One region of the Streptomyces sp. NPDC059169 genome, then DNA from elsewhere that is predicted to be linked to it. Evidence: riboswitches for the same ligand, from Rfam matches in the RefSeq annotation. Region 1 holds a riboswitch; each other region holds the start of a gene.
The links. A riboswitch is a leader RNA that binds a small molecule or an ion and turns the genes downstream of it on or off. The one in region 1 is predicted to bind cyclic di-AMP.
Positions count from the first base shown of each region.

Region 2: it holds a riboswitch for cyclic di-AMP, as region 1 does, so the genes downstream of both, ACFXOM_RS23635 (C40 family peptidase) here and ACFXOM_RS27230 (M23 family metallopeptidase) in region 1, are expected to answer to the same signal.
Region 3: it holds a riboswitch for cyclic di-AMP, as region 1 does, so the genes downstream of both, ACFXOM_RS02515 (NlpC/P60 family protein) here and ACFXOM_RS27230 (M23 family metallopeptidase) in region 1, are expected to answer to the same signal.

Region 1 is NZ_JBHZCF010000016.1:184,984-191,874, reverse strand. It holds gene ACFXOM_RS27240 (PrsW family intramembrane metalloprotease) at 1-1,196, shown strand, start outside; gene ACFXOM_RS27235 (ankyrin repeat domain-containing protein) at 1,365-1,853, opposite strand; gene ACFXOM_RS27230 (M23 family metallopeptidase) at 2,092-3,105, opposite strand; cyclic di-AMP (ydaO/yuaA leader) riboswitch at 3,117-3,250, opposite strand; gene ACFXOM_RS27225 (PP2C family protein-serine/threonine phosphatase) at 3,628-4,770, opposite strand; tRNA gene ACFXOM_RS27220 (tRNA-Met) at 5,088-5,161, opposite strand; gene ACFXOM_RS27215 (hypothetical protein) at 5,244-5,543, opposite strand; gene ACFXOM_RS27210 (DUF5988 family protein) at 5,974-6,174, opposite strand; gene ACFXOM_RS27205 (FBP domain-containing protein) at 6,248-6,742, opposite strand.
Region 2 is NZ_JBHZCF010000013.1:89,252-96,142, forward strand. It holds gene bioB (biotin synthase BioB) at 1-946, opposite strand, end outside; gene ACFXOM_RS23610 (8-amino-7-oxononanoate synthase) at 1,091-2,236, shown strand; gene ACFXOM_RS23615 (ATP-binding protein) at 2,548-2,988, shown strand; gene ACFXOM_RS23620 (LysR family transcriptional regulator) at 2,999-3,910, opposite strand; gene ACFXOM_RS23625 (LysE family translocator) at 3,993-4,625, shown strand; gene ACFXOM_RS23630 (DUF6328 family protein) at 4,579-5,100, opposite strand; gene ACFXOM_RS23635 (C40 family peptidase) at 5,181-5,660, opposite strand; cyclic di-AMP (ydaO/yuaA leader) riboswitch at 5,664-5,834, opposite strand; gene ACFXOM_RS23640 (hypothetical protein) at 6,160-6,468, opposite strand; gene ACFXOM_RS23645 (ATP-dependent Clp protease proteolytic subunit) at 6,476-6,891, opposite strand, start outside.
Region 3 is NZ_JBHZCF010000001.1:564,546-571,436, forward strand. It holds gene ACFXOM_RS02505 (M23 family metallopeptidase) at 1-661, shown strand, start outside; gene pcrA (DNA helicase PcrA) at 1,014-3,467, opposite strand; cyclic di-AMP (ydaO/yuaA leader) riboswitch at 3,698-3,865, shown strand; gene ACFXOM_RS02515 (NlpC/P60 family protein) at 3,864-5,000, shown strand; gene ACFXOM_RS02520 (hypothetical protein) at 5,185-5,538, opposite strand; gene ACFXOM_RS02525 (NlpC/P60 family protein) at 5,796-6,851, shown strand.

The sequences.
Region 1 (6,891 bases):
GCAAGGCGGTCCGAGCGGGAGCCGTCATCACCCTGCTGGCCCTGTCCGGACTGGTGATCCTCGCGATCGTCCGCGAGGAGACCGGAACCGAGGGCTTCCTGGTCGGGCTCGGCCTCGCCGTGCTGCCCGTCCCCCTGCTGATGGCCGCGTTCCGCTGGCTGGACCGGGTCGAGCCGGGCCCCTGGCGCAACCTCCTCTTCGCGTTCGCCTGGGGCGCGTGCGCCGCAGCCCTCGTCGCGATCATCGCGAACTCGTTCGCGACCCAGTGGATAGCCACGTCGACGGCCGACCCGTCGCACGCGGACACGATCGGGGCGACGGTCATCGCGCCGATCGTCGAGGAGAGTGCCAAAGCCGCGTCCGTGCTGCTGGTCTTCCTCTTCCGCAGACGGGACTTCACCGGGATCGTCGACGGCGTCGTCGTCGCCGGCTTCACCGCGACCGGCTTCGCCTTCACGGAGAACATCCTGTACCTGGGGAACGCCTTCGGCGAGGACCAGATGGACGACTCCTCGGGCTTCGCCTCCATCACGGCCGCGACCTTCTTCGTGCGGATCGTGATGTCGCCGTTCGCCCACCCGCTGTTCACCGTGCTCACGGGCATCGGCTTCGGCATCGCGGCGGCGACCGCACCCCACAGGAAGGTCCGTCGGGCCGCACTGCCGCTGCTCGGCCTCGTTCTTGCCATGGGCATGCACGCGCTGTGGAACGGCTCGTCGGTGTTCGGCCCGCTGGGCTTCTACGCCGTGTACGCGGCCTTCATGGTGCCGGCCTTCGGGCTGCTCACCTGGCTGGCCGTGTGGACCCGGCAGCGCGAACTGCGCACGGTCGCCGCGGAGCTCCCCGCGTACGCCGCGGCCGGCTGGCTCGCTCCCGCCGAGCCGCTCGCGCTCTCGTCGATGCGGGCGCGCACGGTCGCGCGCGACACGGCGGGACGTACGCACGGGTCGGCAGCCGCTCGCGCCGTCTCGGAGTACGAGGCCTTCGCGACCTCCCTGGCGTTCCTCCGCCACCGGGCCCACCGCGGCGCGGCGGGCCCCGACTTCGCGGCGCGCGAGCAGGAGTTGCTCCACCACCTCTGGCAACGCAGGGATGTTGCGGGACCGGCCCTGACGTACGCGGCCCGCGCCACCGGCCGGGCCTGGACGCCGCCGCTCTACCTGGACTACGACGGCTACAACCCGTACCGCGGCTGAGAACGGCCGTCCGAGCTCCGACGCCCACCGAGGGCGCCGCGCCGCGCCCTTCCACCCGGGCCGCACGGACGAACGCGACGACAGCGGCGCGGATCCCGACCGGCAGGCCGCCCGGACGGCACCTCGCCCGTGCCGCGGGCGCCGCACGCGACGGGAAGCCAGGAGGGGCTAGGAACCGGTGTGCAGGGAACCGTCACGGTCGACCGCCCGGGCCGCCGAGGCGTCGGAGGGTTCGTCCACGGGGTTCGCTCCGGCTGCGATGAGGATTGCGACAGTCTCGGGGTGGGGACCGTTGTACGCCCATTCCAAGGGGGACCGACCCGTTCCGCAATCCTCACGAAGGTTCGGATCGGCTCCGTGCTTCACCAGCTCGCGCACCGTTTCGGCGTGTCCCCAACAGGCAGCTGCACACAGCGGCGTACCTTCCGATCCGGCTCCCCCGCTCTCCGCGTCGGGGGAGGCACCCGCCTCCAGGAGCAAGCGTGCCGGCTCGCTTTCCCCCTGCACCGAAGCCAGGTAGAGAGGGGTGGTGCCGTCCCCGTCCCCTCGCTCCGGATGCGCACCGGCCCGCAGCAACGCCCTCACCCGCACGGCGTCAGACGTGAGTATCGCTGCAAGGAGATGCCGGGAGAGCTTCTTCTGCCGCCGTTGTTTCATGGTGACGAGGCTAGCGATCACGGATCGATGCAACCGGTCGTACCCGCTCGTCGGGAACGGCGACCAGCTCGTCGTGTCGTAGCGGACGGCCGGTCTTGCGGCCCTCGGCAACAACGGCTGCCGGCCCGCTGGCCGTTCGCTGGCTCACCACGCCCGACGGGTGTGGTGAGCCAGCGATCACGATCCACTGTCGCAACGGTCCCGGGGCGGGCTGGCCGGGGCAGGAGGGCGGAAAGAACTAGACGGACAGGCCCTTGTCCCGCAGCCACGCCATCGGGTCGATGCCGTCGCCGCCCGGGGTGTGCACCTCGAGGTGCAGGTGCGGGCCGGTGACGTTGCCGGTGGCGCCGACCCGTCCGATGGTCTCCGACGTGGACACCTTCTGCCCGGCGGAGACGGTCATCGACGACAGGTGGCAGTACCAGACCTCGGTGCCGTCCTCGAGCTCCAGCACGATGCGGTAGCCGTACGCGCCGGACCAGCCGGCCGATTTGACGGTGCCTCCGTGGACGGCCTTGACCGGCGTACCCGTGGGTGCCGCGAAGTCGAGACCGGTGTGGTAGCCGGAGGACCACATGGAGCCGGCTTCCCCGAAGGTTGAGGTGAGCGTGTACGAGGAGGTCGGCAGGGAATAGCTGCTGGCGAGCTTGGCGAGCCGCTCGGCCTCCGCCTTGCGGGCCGCCTCTTCCTCGGCCTTCTCCGCAGCGGCCTTCTCTGCGGCGGCCTTGGCCTCGGCCGCCGTCTGCTGGGCCTTCGCCTCCGCGGCCGCCTTCTCCGCGGCCGCCTTCTCCGCGGCGAGCTTCGCCTCGGCCTCCGCCACGGCCTGCTGCTGCTCGGCCTGCTGGAGGATCCGGGCGCGCAGTACCTCGCCCGCGTCACCGGTGCCCTGTCCGCCGCCCTCGACCGTGTCGGAGACCGTGAGCGCCGCGAGCGGGACGTCGTGCTGCTCGTCGGAGTCGTCCGAGAGGAGGTCGCCCACGCCCGGGAGCGAGTCCGTGTCCGGGAGGTGGTCCGCGATGGCGTCGGGAAGGGAGATGGAGACCGGTGGCTTGTTCTGCGCGGTGGCCATGCCTCCTGCGCCGACGGCGGCGATGACGCCGACCCCGAGGACGGTGGAGCTCCGGGCCAGTCCGTTCCGCTGCTTGACGACGCGGTGCCTGCCACGCACCGGGCGGATCGATTCCTCAGTCGGATTCCACTCCTCCCATTCGCGGGCGGGGGGCTCCTGGAGGGCAGGCTCGTTGGACGCCACGGAGGCGCTCTCCTTTCCTTCCTTCTCGCCTACCGGGTTAGCTGACGGGTTCGGAGCAGGAAGGTCTCCTACAGGCACCGGAGCACCCGATTCACCCCAATTGATGGTTCCCCGGTCCCCTTGCAGGATTCGGCGTGCGCACGCGGCGCCGTCTCTTACGACGGCCGGGACAACCGCGCTGCGTTATCGAACGTTAATAGACACGAGGGGCGGATTCCAAGCGCTTCCCCTTGATCGTTAGGGCTATCCACCGGGACTTACCAGGCACAAGACAAGTGAAACGGGCAAGTTGACAGCCCCTCAGCATGAAGGGCGAATCTGACTGTTCGTCAAATGTTATTCGGAGGGAGACGCTCCGATTACCGTCCGTCGTCGTTGCCTGGTTCGAGGGGACGAGCCGATCCATCCGGGCCGTGCAGACCGTTCAGGTGGGGGTCATGGACCGGTGATCGACGGATGACCGCGTGACGGAACGGCCGGGACCCACCGGGAGGCCGCCCTGCCGGTTCAGGAGCGAGCAGTTCACGGCACGACCGGCATCGTCCTGCGGCGCTCCGGCTGCCGTTCCCCCGGCCGGCTGATCGCCAGGAGCGCCATGTCGTCTGTCGATCGGCCACCCGTGTGCCTCCGCACGTCGGCCACGACGGCGTCCAGCAGTTCCTCAGGGCCGGGAAAGATCCGCCCGCCCAGCCGTGCACGCGGATCGTAGAAGACGCCGTGGGCGTCACGCGCCTCCGACAGTCCGTCCGTGTAGAACAGGAGTGTGGCACCCGCGGGGTACGGCGCCTCGTACGCCCGCTCCGGCCATGACGCCAGGTCGCCCATCCCCAGCGGTAGCGAGTGGTCGGGCGGTTCCAGCCGGTCGAGGCCACCGTCGGCCTTCAAGATCAACGGAGGTGGGTGCCCCCGGTTGACGATCCTCACACGGCCGTCCCCGCGCGGGATCTCGGCGAGCACGGCCGTGGTGAAGCCCTCCACCGCATCCAGACCTGAGCGGCGGGCGCCCTCCCGCGCGAGCGCGCGTTCCAACCGCTGGGCAACCGCCTCCAGCGAGGACTCCTGCTCGGCCGCCTCACGGAACGCACCGAGGACTACGGCCACCGTCTCGACGGCGTCCAGGCCCTTCCCGCGTACGTCGCCGACGATCAGCCGCACCCCTCTCGGAGTGTCCTCCACAGCGAACAGGTCACCGCCGATGAACGCGTCCGCCTGGGCGGCTTCGTACCGCGCCGCGACGTGCAAACCACCGATCCGTTCCGCGGGAATGGGGAGCACCGCCCGCTGCGCGGCCTCCGCGACCACGCGCGCCGAAGCGAGCTGACGGCCGCTGCGGAACACCACGCGGTTGATGAACAGGGCCAGCACCGAGACCGTGATCACGGTCAGTTGCTCCGTGAGGGCCGGGATCTCGGTGGTCGTGCTGTTGTAGACGTGCAGCCCGGCCACCGCCAGCACGGCGGCCAGGCCCGTCAACAGGGTGAACAGCGGCGAGAAGAAGGGAGCGGCGACCAGCGGAGCCGCGGAGAAGAGCGGTGAGGCGGTGAACGACTCGGGGGTGGCCAGGTCGAAGAGCACGCCGCCCACGATCAGCAACGCCGGGAGCACCCGGACGATGTTGCGGCCACCGTCCCGCCGCCGCCCGTCATCGTCTGCTCGCTGCCACACCAGTGGTCTCCTGCCGGCTCCTCACACGGCTGCGGACGGTACCGCACCCACCTCAGGCTGGCCGGATCCGCGTCGCTCGGCGACCCACCGTCGGCCAACCGGACTAGGGCCCACCCCGCACCGCGGCAGCCGGGTTACTCGGCGGGGTGCGGCCCCGACCCGAGGTTCGGCGGGACGTCGCTCCGGGCCGGTAAGCCCTGGTGACCGCCGCTCGTCCGTCCAGCCTAAGGCGACGCGCGGAGGTCGGCCCGGCTCACGACTCCGACGGAAGACACCGAGGGCCCGGAACCATGTGGTCCCGGGCCCTCGGCCATCAGTAGCGGGGACAGGATTTGAACCTGCGACCTCTGGGTTATGAGCCCAGCGAGCTACCGAGCTGCTCCACCCCGCGTCGGTGAACACCACCTTACGCCATGCGGAGCATGATCCTTTCCATTTTCCCGCCCGGGTCCCGCGAAAGTCCCGGGAGGAACTCAGCGGCGACGGAAATGCGCGGCGGTGAGCGCACCGCCGACGGCGAGCAGGAGCGCCGCGGCACCGGCCGCATACCAGCGCCCGGCGGAGGAGCCGGTGCGGGCGGGCGCACCGGTCGTCGTGCCCGCGTCACCAGTCGTCGTGGACGTGCCGGACGTGAAGGGGGAGGCCTTCGCCGTGGTGGTGGAGCCCTGGGAGGGGGTCGAGAACGGGACGGCAGCCGGGACGGCGGGCTTGGCCTGCGGCGGCCGGTCGGCCGCGGGCTCGGCACCGCCCTGCGCCACCTCCAGCGCGAGCACGGCGCCGGCCCCGGCCCGGGTAGGTGTTCCCGGCGACCACGTGCGTGGAAGAGCGGAGGCCCACGGTGGTGCGCTTGCCGATGACGTTCAGGTCCAGCACCGTCAGGCGCAGCCCGTACCGGTGCGTGGCGCCGTTGCCGAAGCCGCGGCCCATCGCGGGCAGACCCCACGCGGCGTCGTCCATGAAGGGGTGGTGCCAAGGAGGTGCGGTAGCGCAACGCGTAGGTACGCGAGGAATCGCCGCCGGGCGTCCGATTGTGATCGGGGCTCGGCGCCCCGTCACTCCCCCCTCTTCGGCGGGCGGCGACACGTCGATCTTCGGCGATCGTGATCGCCGGAGCGATCCTCGAACCGTCACTACCGCGCAACGGTCCGCCCAGGCGGCCGCCCACCCGTAGCGGCCCGCGACCGCGATGCGGCTGACCGGTGACTATTCAGCGATCTCGGTCCGCTCCCACCACTGGTACACGGTCACCCGACCCTCCGGGCTGTCCTCGTGCCGCGTCGTGGCCTTGAAGTGCTCGTAGCCGCCGAGATGCGGAATCTTCAGCTCCTGTCCCGGCGGCGTGATCGGCACGATCTTCCCCTGCAGATCGTCCGGTCCGCCTTCCAGGAGTGCCTTGCTAGCCATACATCCAGTTTTCCCACCACAGGGGCGACCCCGCACGTCCGGAGCCCCGTTCGGCCCAGCCCGGCGGACGAGCTCAGCCGCCGAGCGAGTCCAGGAACGCGAAGAGGTGGCCCCTCGTTCGATCGATCTGCTGTTCCACCGTGAGGGACTCCTTCAGCCTTCCGCCGGGAACCGGCACCTTGATCCCACGTACGTAGAGGGAGCAGGCGAGGTCGGTGCACATGTATGCCCCGACGGAATTGCCCTCCCTGCCGGCCCGACCCGCCTTGCGGGCGGTCATCAGGGAGACACCGTCACCGGGGTGGGTCGTCAGGCACAGGGAGCACATGCTGCGGTGGAGATAGCCGCGCTGCCGGGACGGAAAGCGGAGGGACACGCCGATCGGCCGGTCGTCCCGCTCGGCGACGAGGTAGCAGCGGTCGGGCGCCGCGGGGTCGCGCCACCCGAGGAAGTCCAGGTCGCCCCAGGGGCGCTCGTCGAGGTCGCGCGGGACGGACAGACGCCTCACCTCTCCCTTCGAACAGTTGACGAACGATGCACGGATGTCCTGCTCGGTCAGTGGCTCCATACCGACGACGCTACGAATCCTAGGGGCCCTAGGCAAATGATTAATACCCCTAGTTTCTGCCCGGGGAGTGTTCATGCGGGGTCACCGGTCCGCAACCGGCACGTCGGTGTCGACGGACGGTCTCTCCTCCACGGACCGACTCAGGACCC
Region 2 (6,891 bases), on a different contig from region 1:
TGATCATCTCCAGATCGGCCTTGCCGGCCTGGCCCTCGCTGGTCAGGTAGTCGCCGAGGAAGATCGAGTTGGCGAGGTGCAGCGCCAGCGGCTGGAGGGTGCGCAGATGGACCTCGCGGCCTCCGGCGAGGCGGACCTCCACGTCGGGGCAGACGAAGCGCACCATGGCGAGGATCCGCAGTGCCCGCTGCGGCGTGAGGTGCCACTCCTTGGCGAGGGGCGTGCCCTCGAAAGGGATCAGGAAGTTCACCGGCACCGAGTCGGGATCCAGCTCGCGCAGTGCGAACACCACGTCGACCAGGTCCTCGTCGGTCTCGCCCATGCCCGCGATCAGGCCGGAGCAGGCCGACAGGCCGGCGGCGTGCGCCTTCTGCACGGTGTCCACCCGATCGGCGTAGGTGTGGGTGGTCGTGATGTCCCCGTACGTCCCCTCGGACGTGTTGAGGTTGTGGTTGTACGCGTCGGCGCCCGCGGCCCGCAACCGCTCCGCCTGGCCGTCGGACAGCAACCCGAGGCAGGCGCACACCTCGACGCCGTCGTTCTGCTCCTTGATGGCCTCGATGGTCTGCGAGACGCGGTCGACGTCACGGTCCGTCGGGCCCCGGCCGCTGGCGACGAGGCACACCCGCTTCGCCCCGCCGGCGACGCCGGCGGCGGCAGCCTTCGACGCCTCGTCCGGCTTCAACCAGGTGTACTTGAGGATCTCGGCCTTCGAGCCGAGACGCTGGGAGCAGTACGAGCAGTCCTCCGGGCACAGGCCTGACTTGAGGTTGACCAGGTAGTTCAGTTTCACCCGCCGCCCGAACCACGTGCGGCGCACCTTTCCGGCCGCCGCCACCACATCGAGCAGGTCGTCGTCGGAGGTCGCCAGCACGGCGAGCGCTTCTTCGCGGGTCGGCAGCTCACGCCGCAGCCCCTTGTCCACCAGCGTGTTCAGGAGGTCCATGATGCAGATCCTGGACTACCGAACACCCCTCGGCCAAGGAGGAACTCAACAACAGACGCCGAATGAGGTGTGTGTATCGCCACACCCTGACCTCGGCACCGCCCGGATAGGGTCTGTGCGCTGCCTACAAAAGGACCGGAGCTCATGTCCCAGGATCCGTTCCACTGGACCACCGACGCGGCGCGGCTGCGCGAGGAAGCCGGGCTCGTCCGCGCGCTGCGGCCCCGCGCCTTCGACGCGACCGTGCTCGACCTCGCGAGCAACGACTACCTGGGTCTCACCCGGCGACCGGAGATCACCGAGGCCGCGGCGGGGGCGGCCCGGCGCTGGGGGGCGGGTGCCACGGGTTCCCGACTGGTCACCGGCAGCACCGAGCTGCACGCGGAACTGGAGCGTGAACTCGCCGAGTTCTGCGGATTCGAAGCCGCACTCGTGTTCGCCTCCGGGTACGCGGCGAACCTCGCGGCGCTCACGGCGCTCAGTTCGCACGGCTCCCTCATCGTGTCGGACGCCGCCAATCACGCCTCGATCATCGACGGCTGCCGGCTTTCGCGGGCCGAGACGGCCGTCGTTCCGCACGCCGATCCGGAGGCCGTGCGCAAGACGCTCGAAGCGCACCCGGGGCGGCGCGCGTTGTTCGTCACCGACTCGGTCTTCTCGGTGGACGGGGACGCCGCCCCGCTCGCCGAGTTCGCCCGGGTGTGCGGGGGCCACGGCGCGGCGCTGATCGCCGACGACGCCCACGGTCTCGGCGTGCTCGGCGAGGGGGGCCGGGGTGCCCTGCACGCGGCCGGGCTGGCGGGTGCCACCGGAGTCGTCGCCACTCTCACCCTCTCCAAGTCCCTGGGCAGCCAGGGAGGTGCCGTCCTCGGCCCCGCACCGGTCATCGACCACCTGGTCAACGCGGCCCGCACCTTCATCTTCGACACCGGGCTCGCCCCGGCCGCGGTGGGCGCGGCACTTGCGGGCCTGCGTCTGCTGCGCCGCGAGCCCGATCTCGCCGACCGCGCCCGTACCGTCGCCAGGACGCTGTACGAGCGTCTGACGTCTGCGGGACTCGGCGCGGTGCGTCCCGATGCGGCCGTGGTCTCCGTGACCGCGCCGTCGCCGGACTCCGCGGTGCGCTGGGCGGCGGACTGCCGGGCCGCGGGTCTGGCCGTCGGCTGTTTCAGGCCGCCGTCCGTACCGGACGGCATCTCCCGCATCAGGCTCACCGCGCGGGCGGACCTGACCGGCCGGCAGATCGACAGGGCGGTCGCCACGATCCTCGCGACGGCGCCGGCGGCCTGAGCCTCTCCTCTGACGGGAGGGAGCCGACGGCGACGGGCCCACCGGCGGCTGCTCGTAGAGGAGTTGGAGACCGTCGGACGGCCCGGCCCGCATACCCGTCCGGTGTGCCCGGTGTGCCCGGATGTCGGCCCAAATACGGTCTGACGTCGCAGAGTTCACCGCTTCGAGCGACAGATATCCGCACATCCAGGTGGATCGCCGCCCACGGTGGCACCAACAGTGGCACTCTGGCGCGAAGCACGCCCGAGGCTGTTCCGGCACACCATCCGCTATGCGCCGCGCCGGCCCCGGTGGGAAAGGGACAGCTCGCCATGGCAGACCACCAGGAAGCATCCGTCACCCTGCCGAGCGATCCCGCCTCGGTCTCCGCCGCGCGCATGCACATCGCGAGCGTCCTCACCGAATGGGGATTGCCCGCGGATGCCGAGGCGGCCGACACCATCCGGCTCATCGTCTCCGAGCTCGCGACCAATGCCGTGCAGCACACGTTCGGCCAGTCGCCGACCTTCACGGTCGACGTCCGGCTGGAGCGCGACGAGCAGCTGCGCATCGGCGTGACCGACAGCCACCCGCGCTGGCCACAGCGGCTGCCCGCCGCGGTGCAGCAGGACAACGGGCGGGGCATGGTCATCATCCGCTGGCTCGTCGCCGAGTACGGGGGGCGACTGTCCGTCACCCCCACTCCGGAGGGAGGCAAGACCGTGTGGATCGCCCTGCCCTGGCGCAGCGGTCCCGTGCGCAGCAGGCGGTGATGGGCCGGCCTCACCCGGATGGGCGGGCGAAACCGGTCCGCAGCAGCGCCCGCAACGCGTGTGCCGCCGTGCCGGAGGCGTCGCCGCGGTGGGCGACCGAGATCGTGCGGCGGAAGGCAGCGGGCTCCAGCGGCCGGACGGTGAGGGGTGTCGCCGCCATCTCCGCGACCATCTCCGGGACGACCGCCACTCCCATGCCCGCGCTCACCAGGGCGCACACCAGTGCGTATCCGGGCGACTCGCACACCACGGCGGGTACCGCCCCCGCCTCGACGAGAGCACTCTCCACCCCCTTGCGTGCGGGGTGCGCCGGCGCGCCGCTGATCAGTGGCCGGCCGGCGAGTTCGGACACGGGGAGCCGTCCGGATCCGCTCGCCAGTACCTGCCCCGGAGCCGTGACCAGTACCAGCTCCTCGACCAGCAGGGATTCCAGGAACACCCCGGAGGGCAGCGGATACGGGTCGGCCGGCTCGTACGCGTGCGTGAGCGCGAGGTCCACCTCGCCGGCGGCGACGGCCGCCACCCCGTGCGGCGGCTCGTAATCGGCGACCGCCAGCTCCACGTCCGGATGGGCGCGCCGGAAGGCGCTCAGGACCGGCGGCAGCAGATGCACGCCCACCGTCGTGAACGTGCCCACCCTGAGCCGACCGCCGGAGAGCCCGGACAACCGCGCCAGTTCGAGGCGGGCCCGATCCAACTCGTCCAGCACCCGGCGGGCGTGCCCCACGAGGACCTCGCCGGCGGCGGTCAGCCGTGTCCCGCGGTGGTGGCGTACCAGCAGCGCGACTCCCGCCTCCCGCTCCAGTTTCGCCAGTTGCTGGGAGAGTGCCGGTGCCGTGTATCCGAGCCGGGCTGCCGCCCTGGTGATCGAACCGGCCTCGGCCACGGCCACCAGTGCCGCCAGCCGCGTCGGGTCGTACATGCCACCCCTTAAGCATCTCTTTAGCCAGATCCAGAAGATTCCCAATACACGCTATGGTCTCGTAGGGTCCAGTCTGGGACCCATGGACGCACAGCTCATCGCCTTCACCGGGGTTGCCGCAGGAATGGTCGCCATGCCGGGCGCCGACTTCACCGTCGTCGTCCGCAATGCACTCGCCTCCCGCTCGACGGGGGTCGCCTGTGCACTGGGCGTCGTCGGCGGACTCGTCGTGCACACCGCGCTGGCCGTCGCCGGGCTGGCCGCGCTCCTGCTCGCGGTGCCCGTGCTCTACCGCACGCTGCAGTTCGCAGGCGGGGCGTACGTGCTCTACCTCGGTGTCCGGGCACTGCGCAGTGCCCTCAGAGCCTCCCCCGGGCAGGAGGTGCCCGCGGACACGGCCGCCGCGACGGGCAGCACCACTGCGTTGCGCCAGGGCTTCCTCACCAATGTGCTCAACCCCAAGGCACCGGTGCTCTTCCTCAGCCTGCTGCCCCAGTTCGTCCCCCACGGCGCGGCCGTCCTTCCGCGCACGATGCTGCTGGCCGGGGTGGTCGTCGCCCTGGCGCTCGTCTGGTTCCCGGCCGTGGCCCTGCTCGTGGACCGGCTCGGGCGGTGGCTGCGTCGGCCGCGTGCCGCCCGCACCGTGGAGGGCGTCAGCGGCGGGGTGCTCACTGCCCTCGGCGCGACTCTGGTGGCTGCTCCCGTGCTGCGCTGATGCGCCGGCCCACCCACAGCGGGAGCAGGCCCCACAGGCCAGCGCACACCAGTAGTGTCGCGGTGGCCGCGACGACCCCTTCCGGCGTGCCGTGCACGACGTCGACGACCAACAGCACGGCGCTGCCGAGTGCCAGGGCGAGCACCGCCATGCCGATGGCGGCCAGCCGGGAGGAGACCATCACGATCTCCTTCTTCGCCCCGCGGCGGAACAGACCGCGGTGCAGAGCCGCGGGCGCGGTGAACAGTGCCGCTGCCAGCACGGCCAGCATGAGGGTGGTCACGTACGTACCGCGCTGGAACGAGTCGAGCGACGGGAACCGCGCCGTGAACGCGAGGGTGAGCAGGAAGGCGAACAGGATTTGGACGCCGGTCTGGAGGACCCGAAGCTCCTGCAGCAGTTCGGCGAAGTTGCGGTCGGCCCGCTCCGACTCGGTCTCGTCCCGCAGGGCGCTGACTCTCTCGTCGTCTGGCATACAGGACGAGTAGCCCGCGCCCCGCGGAACATGCGGGGTGATGAGCCGATCAGCTCACCGGGGGCTCCGGTGGAGCGGGGTCAGCGCACGCGCCCGTACCGCACCTTCTTCGACCAGATCTTGCTCAGCTTCACCACCGAGCCGGTCTTCGGAGAGTGCCAGATCCTCCCGCCGCCCGCGTAGATCCCGACGTGGTAGACGTTCCCGCCGGAGTGGAAGAAGACCAGGTCGCCACGCTGCCGTTGGGAGGCGGAGACGTGCCGCGTGCGGTTGTACTGCTGCTGCGCGGTGCGCGGCAGCCTTTTCCCGGCCTTCTTGTACGAGTAGAGGATCAACCCAGAACAGTCGAACCTGTGCGGTCCCGCTGCTCCGTAGCGGTAGGGGGATCCTTTCTTCGACGCGGCCACGCTGAGTGCCTTCGCCGCGTACGACGGTGCCGCCTCGGCTTCCGTCGCGCCGCCCGGCACGATCAGCGAACCGCCGACGGCCGCGAGCGTGAGCGCCGACACGGCGCTCGTCCGGGACAACAGGAGAGACGGGACATGTGTCTGCGCAGCCATGCGCAACCCTTCGTCAGCCGCCTGTGAAAGATGACCTGTCGGGTTCGGGCTGGCGAAGACGCCCGGCCGCGCACGCGGCTTCACCCCAAGGCCCGGCGCTGGTGCGCCAGGGCCGTACTGCCTGGGTCCTCCACTCCTGCCGAAGCCCTCATGTCGACCAGGCGTCCGGTGCGGCGGCAGGACTCGGCGTCCGCCCGGACCGCCCCGCCGCGGTGGCGGGGGCTTGTCGTCCCCACGGATCTTGGCGCACCGGCCCGCGGATTTCCGTGTGGAAACGATGTTTTGTGAGCCTCCTCTCCATGGGGCCGATCGGGTGGACAGGGCCGTTCGGCCCAACCGGAATCGGCGCACGACGAGCGCTGTACCTGCGGCGGAACGGGCCGGTACGTCGGATGGAGCAACGTGCCACGCAACTCGCCCGGTATCAGGGGCGCGATCGCGACCAGCCGGTTGGGCGACACCCACTCGTACGCGTCCTGACCTTCGTGGGCGTCGGGATTCAACTCGTGTCCCCGGGCGGGACGATGATCCGAGAAGCTCGCCGTTCCCCGTCCAACAACCTGAGTGCGCGCGTCAATGTGGGGGAGTGCATTTCGCTCTCGCCCCGTGCGTGCATGAGCGTCAGCGCGGCCCGCAGATCCGCGGCCCGTGTGACGAGGGCCTGCGCAGCACGGAGTGCCCCGTAGGTGTGGGTGCAGCGGGCCGGGTTGATCCGCCCCAGTTGGTCGACGACTTCGAGATAGCTGTCGATGAACTCCCCTTCGGCGCGCGTCAGTGCGGGGAGCGGTGGGATTTCCGGGGGAAGCACGGCTGGTTCACCGCGTACCGAGGGAAGTCAAGGACGCCGTGCGGTTCTTGATGACGTGGTCGATGATCCCGTACTCCCTGGCGCCGGCGGCGTCGAAGACGGTGTCCCGTTCGATGGCGGCTGCGGTGGCTTCGGCGCTCTGTCCCGTGTGGCGCACGAACATCGCGGCCAACTGCTCCCGCTGCCGCAGCAACTCCTGTGCCTGGAGCTCAAGATCGGTCGGCTGCCCCTGCACCGGTTCGGACAGCGAGGGCTGCTGGATGACGACCCTCGCACCGGGCAGGGCTGACCGCTTGCCGGGCGTGCCCGCTGCGAGCAGGACGGCGGCCGTGGACGCTGCCTGGCCCAGACAGGCGGTCGCCACGTCGCAGGTGACGATCTGCATCGTGTCGTAGATCGCGGACATGGCGTCCACGGAGCCGC
Region 3 (6,891 bases), on a different contig from region 1:
CGTCGCAGCCGCCTCGGTCAGCGGGCTCACCGGCACCGACGACAAGAAGGACAGCGGCACCGCGGTCACTGCCGCCGACCCGTCGTCCGTGAAGCCGGCAGTCGCGAACAACAAGCTCGACACCCAGCTCGCCGCACTCAGCGCCGACGCCCGCGACTTCGGCGACCGCGCCAGCCGCACGCAGGAACGCATCGACCTCAAAGCCCGCCAGGAGGCGGAACGGAAGAAGCGCGAGGCGGAAGCCGCACGCCGCGAGGCCCTGCGCCCCAAGTTCGCGCTCCCGGTGAGCCAGCACGGACTCAGCGCCTACTACGGCCAGGCCGGCGTCAACTGGATGTCCATGCACACCGGCATCGACTTCCCTGTCTCCTATGGGACCCCTGTGATGGCCGCGACCGACGGCACCGTGCGCACCCAGTGGAACAGCGCGTACGGCAACATGGCCATCGTGACCGCCGAGGACGGTACGGAGACCTGGTACTGCCACCTCAGCAGCACCAAGATCCGCTCCGGCAAGGTCAAGGCCGGCGAAACGATCGCCTTCTCCGGCAACTCGGGCAATTCCACGGGCCCGCACCTGCACTTCGAAGTGCGACCCGGCGGCGGTTCCGCCGTGGACCCGCTGCCCTGGCTGCGCAGCCACGGGCTCAGCCCGACCTGACCGACGCCGGTCCCACGACCACGACGAGGACCGTCGGCCGGCCCGACCGGCGGCAGAGGCCCGGGGCACACTCGTCCCGCCCGTCCCGGTGGCAGTCCGCGTCCTCTGTGGCGCACCCGCACCCTCGCGTCCGGCGCGGCCGGGTCATACGCGTCCCGCCCGCCGTTTCTCCCTGAGACCATGCGCCCCGTTCCCGGACGTCCCCCAGGGCCACCGCACGTCGGCAACGGGGCATCCTTCCGTCGGGGCCCGGCGCCCGTCAGGACCGTCACGCCCCGCGGGCCGGCGCGTCCGCAGGCCGGCGCGTCCGCAGGCCGGCACGACCACGGACCGCGCCGCGAAGCGACTCTCGTCAGAGCTTCTCGACCGGGGCGTACCGCAGCAGCAGCCGTTTCGGCTTGGCGTCCCCGAAGTCGATCGTGGCCTGGGCGTCCGATCCCGAGCCGGTGACCGCCATGACGGTACCCAGCCCGAACTGGTCGTGCGTGACCCGGTCGCCGACCGCCAGCGCGATCACCGGCTTGTCCGTCGTCCGCCTGGTGGCGAAGCCCGAAGGGCCGGAGCGCGCCCGGGAGGACGAGAGCGAGGAGGTGATCCCGGACGTCGGGCCGGCGGGGGCCGCCATGGGACCGGTGCGCTTCCACTGCACGTGCACGTCCGGGATCTCTTCGAGGAATCGGGACGCGGGGTTGTACGCCGGCTGCCCCCAGGCGCTGCGCATCGACGACCGCGTCACGTAGAGCCGCTCGCGGGCGCGAGTGATCCCCACGTACGCCAGGCGCCGCTCCTCCTCCAGTTCCTTGGTCTGGCCGAGTGCGCGCATGTGCGGGAAGACGCCGTCCTCCATGCCGGTGAGGAACACCACCGGGAACTCCAGGCCCTTCGCCGTGTGCAGCGTCATGAGCGTGATGACTCCGCTGCCCTCCTCGTCCTCGTCGGGGATCTGGTCGGAATCCGCGACGAGCGCGACCTGCTCCAGGAACTCGGCGAGCGTGCCGGAGCCCTCCTCGGCTCCGCGCTCCTGCTCGAACTCCAGTGCCACGGCGGCGAGTTCCTGCAGGTTCTCGATGCGCGTCTCGTCCTGCGGGTCGGTCGAGGCCTGGAGCTCGGCCAGGTACCCGGTCCGCTCCAGCACTGCCTCCAGCACGACGGCCGGTCCTGCGCCCGAGTCGACGACGGTGCGCAACTCCTCCATCAACGTGTTGAAGCGCTTCACGGCGTTGGCCGAACGGGCCGCCATCCCATAGGCCTCGTCGACGCGGCGCAGCGCCTGCGGGAAGGTGATCTTCTCGCGCAGCGCCAGCGCGTCGATCATCGCTTCGGCGCGCTCGCCGATGCCGCGCTTGGGGACGTTGAGGATGCGGCGCAGCGGGACGTTGTCCTCGGGGTTGGCGAGGACCCGCAGGTAGGCGAGGACGTCCCGGACCTCCTTGCGCTCGTAGAAGCGCACTCCGCCGACGACCTTGTACGGCAGCCCGACGCGGATGAAGATCTCTTCGAAGACGCGTGACTGTGCGTTGGTCCGGTAGAAGACGGCGACGTCGCCCGCCTTTGCCTCACCCGCGTCCGTCAGCCGGTCGATCTCGTCGGCGACGAACTGCGCCTCGTCGTGCTCGGTGTCCGCGACGTAACCGGTGATCTGCGCTCCGGCGCCCGCGTTCGTCCACAGGTTCTTGGGGCGGCGGCTCTCGTTGCGCTCGATGACGGCGTTGGCGGCGGAGAGGATCGTCTGCGTGGAGCGGTAGTTCTGCTCGAGCAGGATCGTGGTCGCGTCCGGGTAGTCCTCCTCGAACTGGAGGATGTTGCGGATCGTGGCGCCGCGGAAGGCGTAGATCGACTGGTCGGCGTCGCCGACGACGCACAGCTCGGCGGGCTCGAGGTCCTCGTACCCGGTGCCAACGAGCTCGCGCACCAGCGTGTACTGCGCGTGGTTGGTGTCCTGGTACTCGTCGACCAGTACGTGGCGGAAGCGCCGGCGGTAGTGCTCGGCGACGTCGGGGAACGCCTGGAGCAGATGGACGGTCGTCATGATGATGTCGTCGAAGTCCAGCGCGTTGGCCTCGCGCAGCCGGGCCTGGTACATCCGGTACGCCTCGGCGAGCGTCTTCTCGAATCCGTCGGCCGCGCCGTCGGCGAACGTCTCCTCGTCGACCAGCTCGTTCTTCAGGTTCGAGACCTTGGCGCTGAAGGACTTCGGCGGGAACTTCTTCGGGTCGAGGTCCAGGTCTCGGCAGACCAGCGACATCAGGCGCTTGGAGTCGGCCGCATCGTAGATCGAGAACGACGAGGTGAAGCCGAGCTTCTTCGACTCACGGCGCAGGATACGGACGCACGCGCTGTGGAACGTGGACACCCACATGGCGTTGGCGCGCGGGCCGACGAGCTGCTCGACGCGCTCCTTCATCTCGCCGGCGGCCTTGTTGGTGAACGTGATGGCCAGTATCTGACCGGGATGCACGTGGCGGGTCGCCAGCAGATGGGCGATCCGGTGGGTGAGCACGCGGGTCTTGCCGGAGCCGGCACCGGCAACGATGAGCAGGGGTGACCCGGTGTGCACGACGGCGGCGCGCTGCTGCTCGTTCAGCCCCTCGAGCAGCGCGGCCGGGTCCACGACCGGGCGCGGCGCACCGTTGCGGTAGTGGGCGTCCCCGCTGGGAGGCGCGTCGAACGCCCCCTCGAAGAGGTCGTGCGGGACCTCCTCGTGGGGGTGCTCACCATGCTCGTCGTCCTCGGGCGGGGGGGACTCCTCCGACGCCGAGGTGCGCTGGAGATCCGCCAGGAAGCTGTCGTCAAAGAGGCTGCTCATCGCAGTACGAGTCTAGGCCGCCCCGCCGACAACCCGCCGCCGCCTTCCCCACACCGGACGCAGGGAGCGCACACATCAGGCCGACTACCCAGCGTCATGTCTCGGCCACAACACGCCGAGGTCACGGAAATGTATCGGGCAAATCGAACATCCACCTTCACAGCAGCACCACACTTTGGCTAGCGTGCTCGCCCAGGCGATCCGTTCACCATCGGCGACCCACGCCAACCGGGCAGCCTGCGCCGAATTCGACCTCCCTGACGGGAGTTCGGAACCGGGGACCCAACATGCATACGCAACTGGGGTGAATCGGGCCATATTTCGCTCGGCCCGTAGGACAGCCTTCCGATCCGTCCGAACCCGACAGCTAACCCGGTAGGCGGTCCACGGAAGGAGATGCCGACCTTGGCGTCGCATCGCAAGGAGCGCAGTCGACCGCGTACGAACGCCCCCACAGTCGGGTTCACGACGGCCGCCATAGCGGGTGTCTCGCTACTGTCGACCCAGAACGCAACCGCCGAACCCAAGCCGAGCCTCGAAGAGGTCCAGCAGAAGGTCGACGCCCTCTACCGGCAGGCGGGCTCCGCCACCCAGGAGTACAACCGGGCGCAGGAAGCCACCACGAAGCAGCGCCGCGCGGTGGACCGGATCATGGACGACGCCGCCGAGCGCGCGGACGCCCTCAACGAGACCCGGCGCGCCCTCGGTACGTTCGCCGCCGCCCAGTACCGCACCGGTGGGGTCACCCCGACCGCCGCGTTGCTCTTCGCCGACAGTCCGCAGGACTACGTCGACCAGACGCAACTGATGGACCGGATGACCGACCGGCAGCGCAGCGCGATCACGGACTTCGAGACGGAGCAAGCCGCGGCGGCGAAGGAGCGTGCGCGGGCCACCAAGAGCCTGGAGTCGCTGACGGCCTCGCAGGAGTCGCTGCGCACCAGCAAGCAGACCGTCCAGAAGAAGCTCGCCGAAGCGCGGGAGCTGCTGTCGCGGCTGACGGCCGAGGAGCGAGCCCGGCTGGACGAGTTGGAGCAGGAACGCGCGGAGGAAGCCCGCCGCAAGGCAGAGGCGAGGGCCAGGGCGGAAGCCGAGCAGCAGCGCCAGCAGCAGGAGCAGGAGCAGCAACAGGAGCAGAGCCAGGGCGCCACAACGGGCACGGACGCCACCACCGGTACGTACGCCGCGAAGGCTGAAAAGGTGCTGTCCTTCGCCCGGGCGCAGATCGGCAAGCCGTACGTCTGGGGTGCGACGGGGCCCAGTTCCTACGACTGCTCCGGGCTCACCCAGGCCGCATGGCGGGCCGCCGGCGTCGATCTGCCCCGCACCACCTGGGACCAGGTGAAGGTGGGGCAGCGGGTCGCGACGGAGCAGCTCCTCCCCGGCGACCTCGTCTTCTTCTACAACGACATCAGCCACGTCGGCATCTACATCGGCGACGGCAAGATGATCCACGCACCGAAGCCCGGCACCTCCGTGCGCGAGGAGTCCATCTACTACATGCCGATCTACGGGAGCGTCCGGCCGGCCTGATCGTCAGATCGGTTCCCGGGGGGCCACTCTTCACTCTCCCGGGCCTCCCCTCCGGCGCCTCCTCGACGAGAGCGGGCCGGACGGCCGGGCCGATCAAGGTCGGCTCGGCCTCACGGGTCGGGACGAGTGGTCGGGGCGGGACGAGTGGTCCGGTCGGGGCGGGACGGGTGGTCCGGCGATCGGGTCAGGTCCAGAGCGTGGCGATGAAGATGTTCGCCACGGTCAGGCCGCCCACCGTGGCGAACAGTGCCTTGTCCACCGTCTCCTCGTCGCGCTTCACGTACACCAGGCCCAGGATCACCACCAGGATCACCAGCTTGATGCCCACCTTGAGGTTGTTCACCGGCTGGTCGTCCGCCTGGTTGAGCCCCACCAGCACCACGCCCGTCACCAGCATGGTCAGCGCGCCGTGCAGCATCGCGGGCGTGAAGCGCGCCCGTCCCTCACCCATCGCCTTCATCTGGGTCAGGAAACCACCGAGCAGTGCGGCAATACCGATGATGTGGAGAGCGACGAAGACATTGATGAGTACGTCCATGGCAAGGGAGCCTATCCGTATGGTCGGAAAGCGACCCGTGCGGTCCGTCTGTTGCCAATAACAGACATGCCCTCTCTCTTCCCTCATCCCGCGGTCTAGCGTCCAGCCCCAGGTGGCCGACTCCCACCACCGCTCCGCGCACCGGGGCGGCAGTCGGCAGCCCCCGCCGAAAGACCCGGCGGCGGACCGTCGCCCCTGTGCGGTCCGCCGCCGGAACCCGCACCGGCGGCCCCGATCCGGAAGGACTGGCACCACCCGTGGCAGCGCACCGCAAGCCCAGGCAGCGAAAGCTCGCCGGACCCGCCACCCGCTTCTCGGCCCTCGCACTCGCCGGAGCCGCGACCGCCACCGCCTTCGAAGGGTCCGCGCAGGCAGAACCCCACCTCACTGCGGACGAGGTGCGCGCCAAGGCCGACAGGCTCTACGAAGAGGCGGAGCGGTCGACGGAGCAGTACAACGGTGCGAAGGAGAAGGCGGACGCGGCGCGGACCACGGTGGACGAGCTACGGGACGAGGCGGCCCGGCGCACGGAACGACTCAATGCCTCCCGGAACGACCTGGGCTCCTTCGCCACCGCGCAGTACCGTGCGGGAGGCATCGACCCGGCCGTCCAGCTCGCGCTCGTCTCCGACCCCGCCGGCTATCTGGCGGGGGCGGAGCTGGCCGAACGCGTCGGGGCGCGGCAGACGACGACGATCAGCAGGATCCGACACCAGCTCCGGGAGATCGCCCAAGTGCGCGCGGAGGCGTCCGAGCTGCTGGCCGAACTCGCGGAGCAGCAGGCTGAGCTGGACCGCCATCGCACGGTGATCCGGAAGAAGCTCGCGGCAGCCCAGTCCCTGCTGGCCCGGCTCACCTCCGAGCAGCGGGCGGCCTACCGGGCCGGCGACGGTGCGGCGGTGGCCCGCGCGGACCGCGACACCACCCGCCCCGACACATCCGCACCGCGCGTCCCCGCGCCCAACTCCCGTGCGTCACAGGCCGTCGACTACGCCTACGCAGCGCTCGGGAAGCCGTACGTGTGGGGCGCGACAGGCCCTTCGGCGTACGACTGCTCCGGGCTGACGCAGGCCGCCTGGCGCTCGGCGGGCGTCTCCCTCCCACGGACGACGTACACCCAGATCAACGCGGGACGGAGCGTTTCCCGGTCCCAGCTCGCCCCGGGAGACCTGGTCTTCTTCTACTCCGGCATCTCCCACGTGGGCCTCTACATCGGCGGCGGCAGGATGATCCACGCCCCCCGTCCCGGGGCGCCGGTCCGGATCGCGTCCATCGACGACATGCCGTACGCCGGGGCGACGCGGATCGCGTAGCCCCGGAACAGTCCCGCACAGGCTCCTGCGGCGGGGCCGG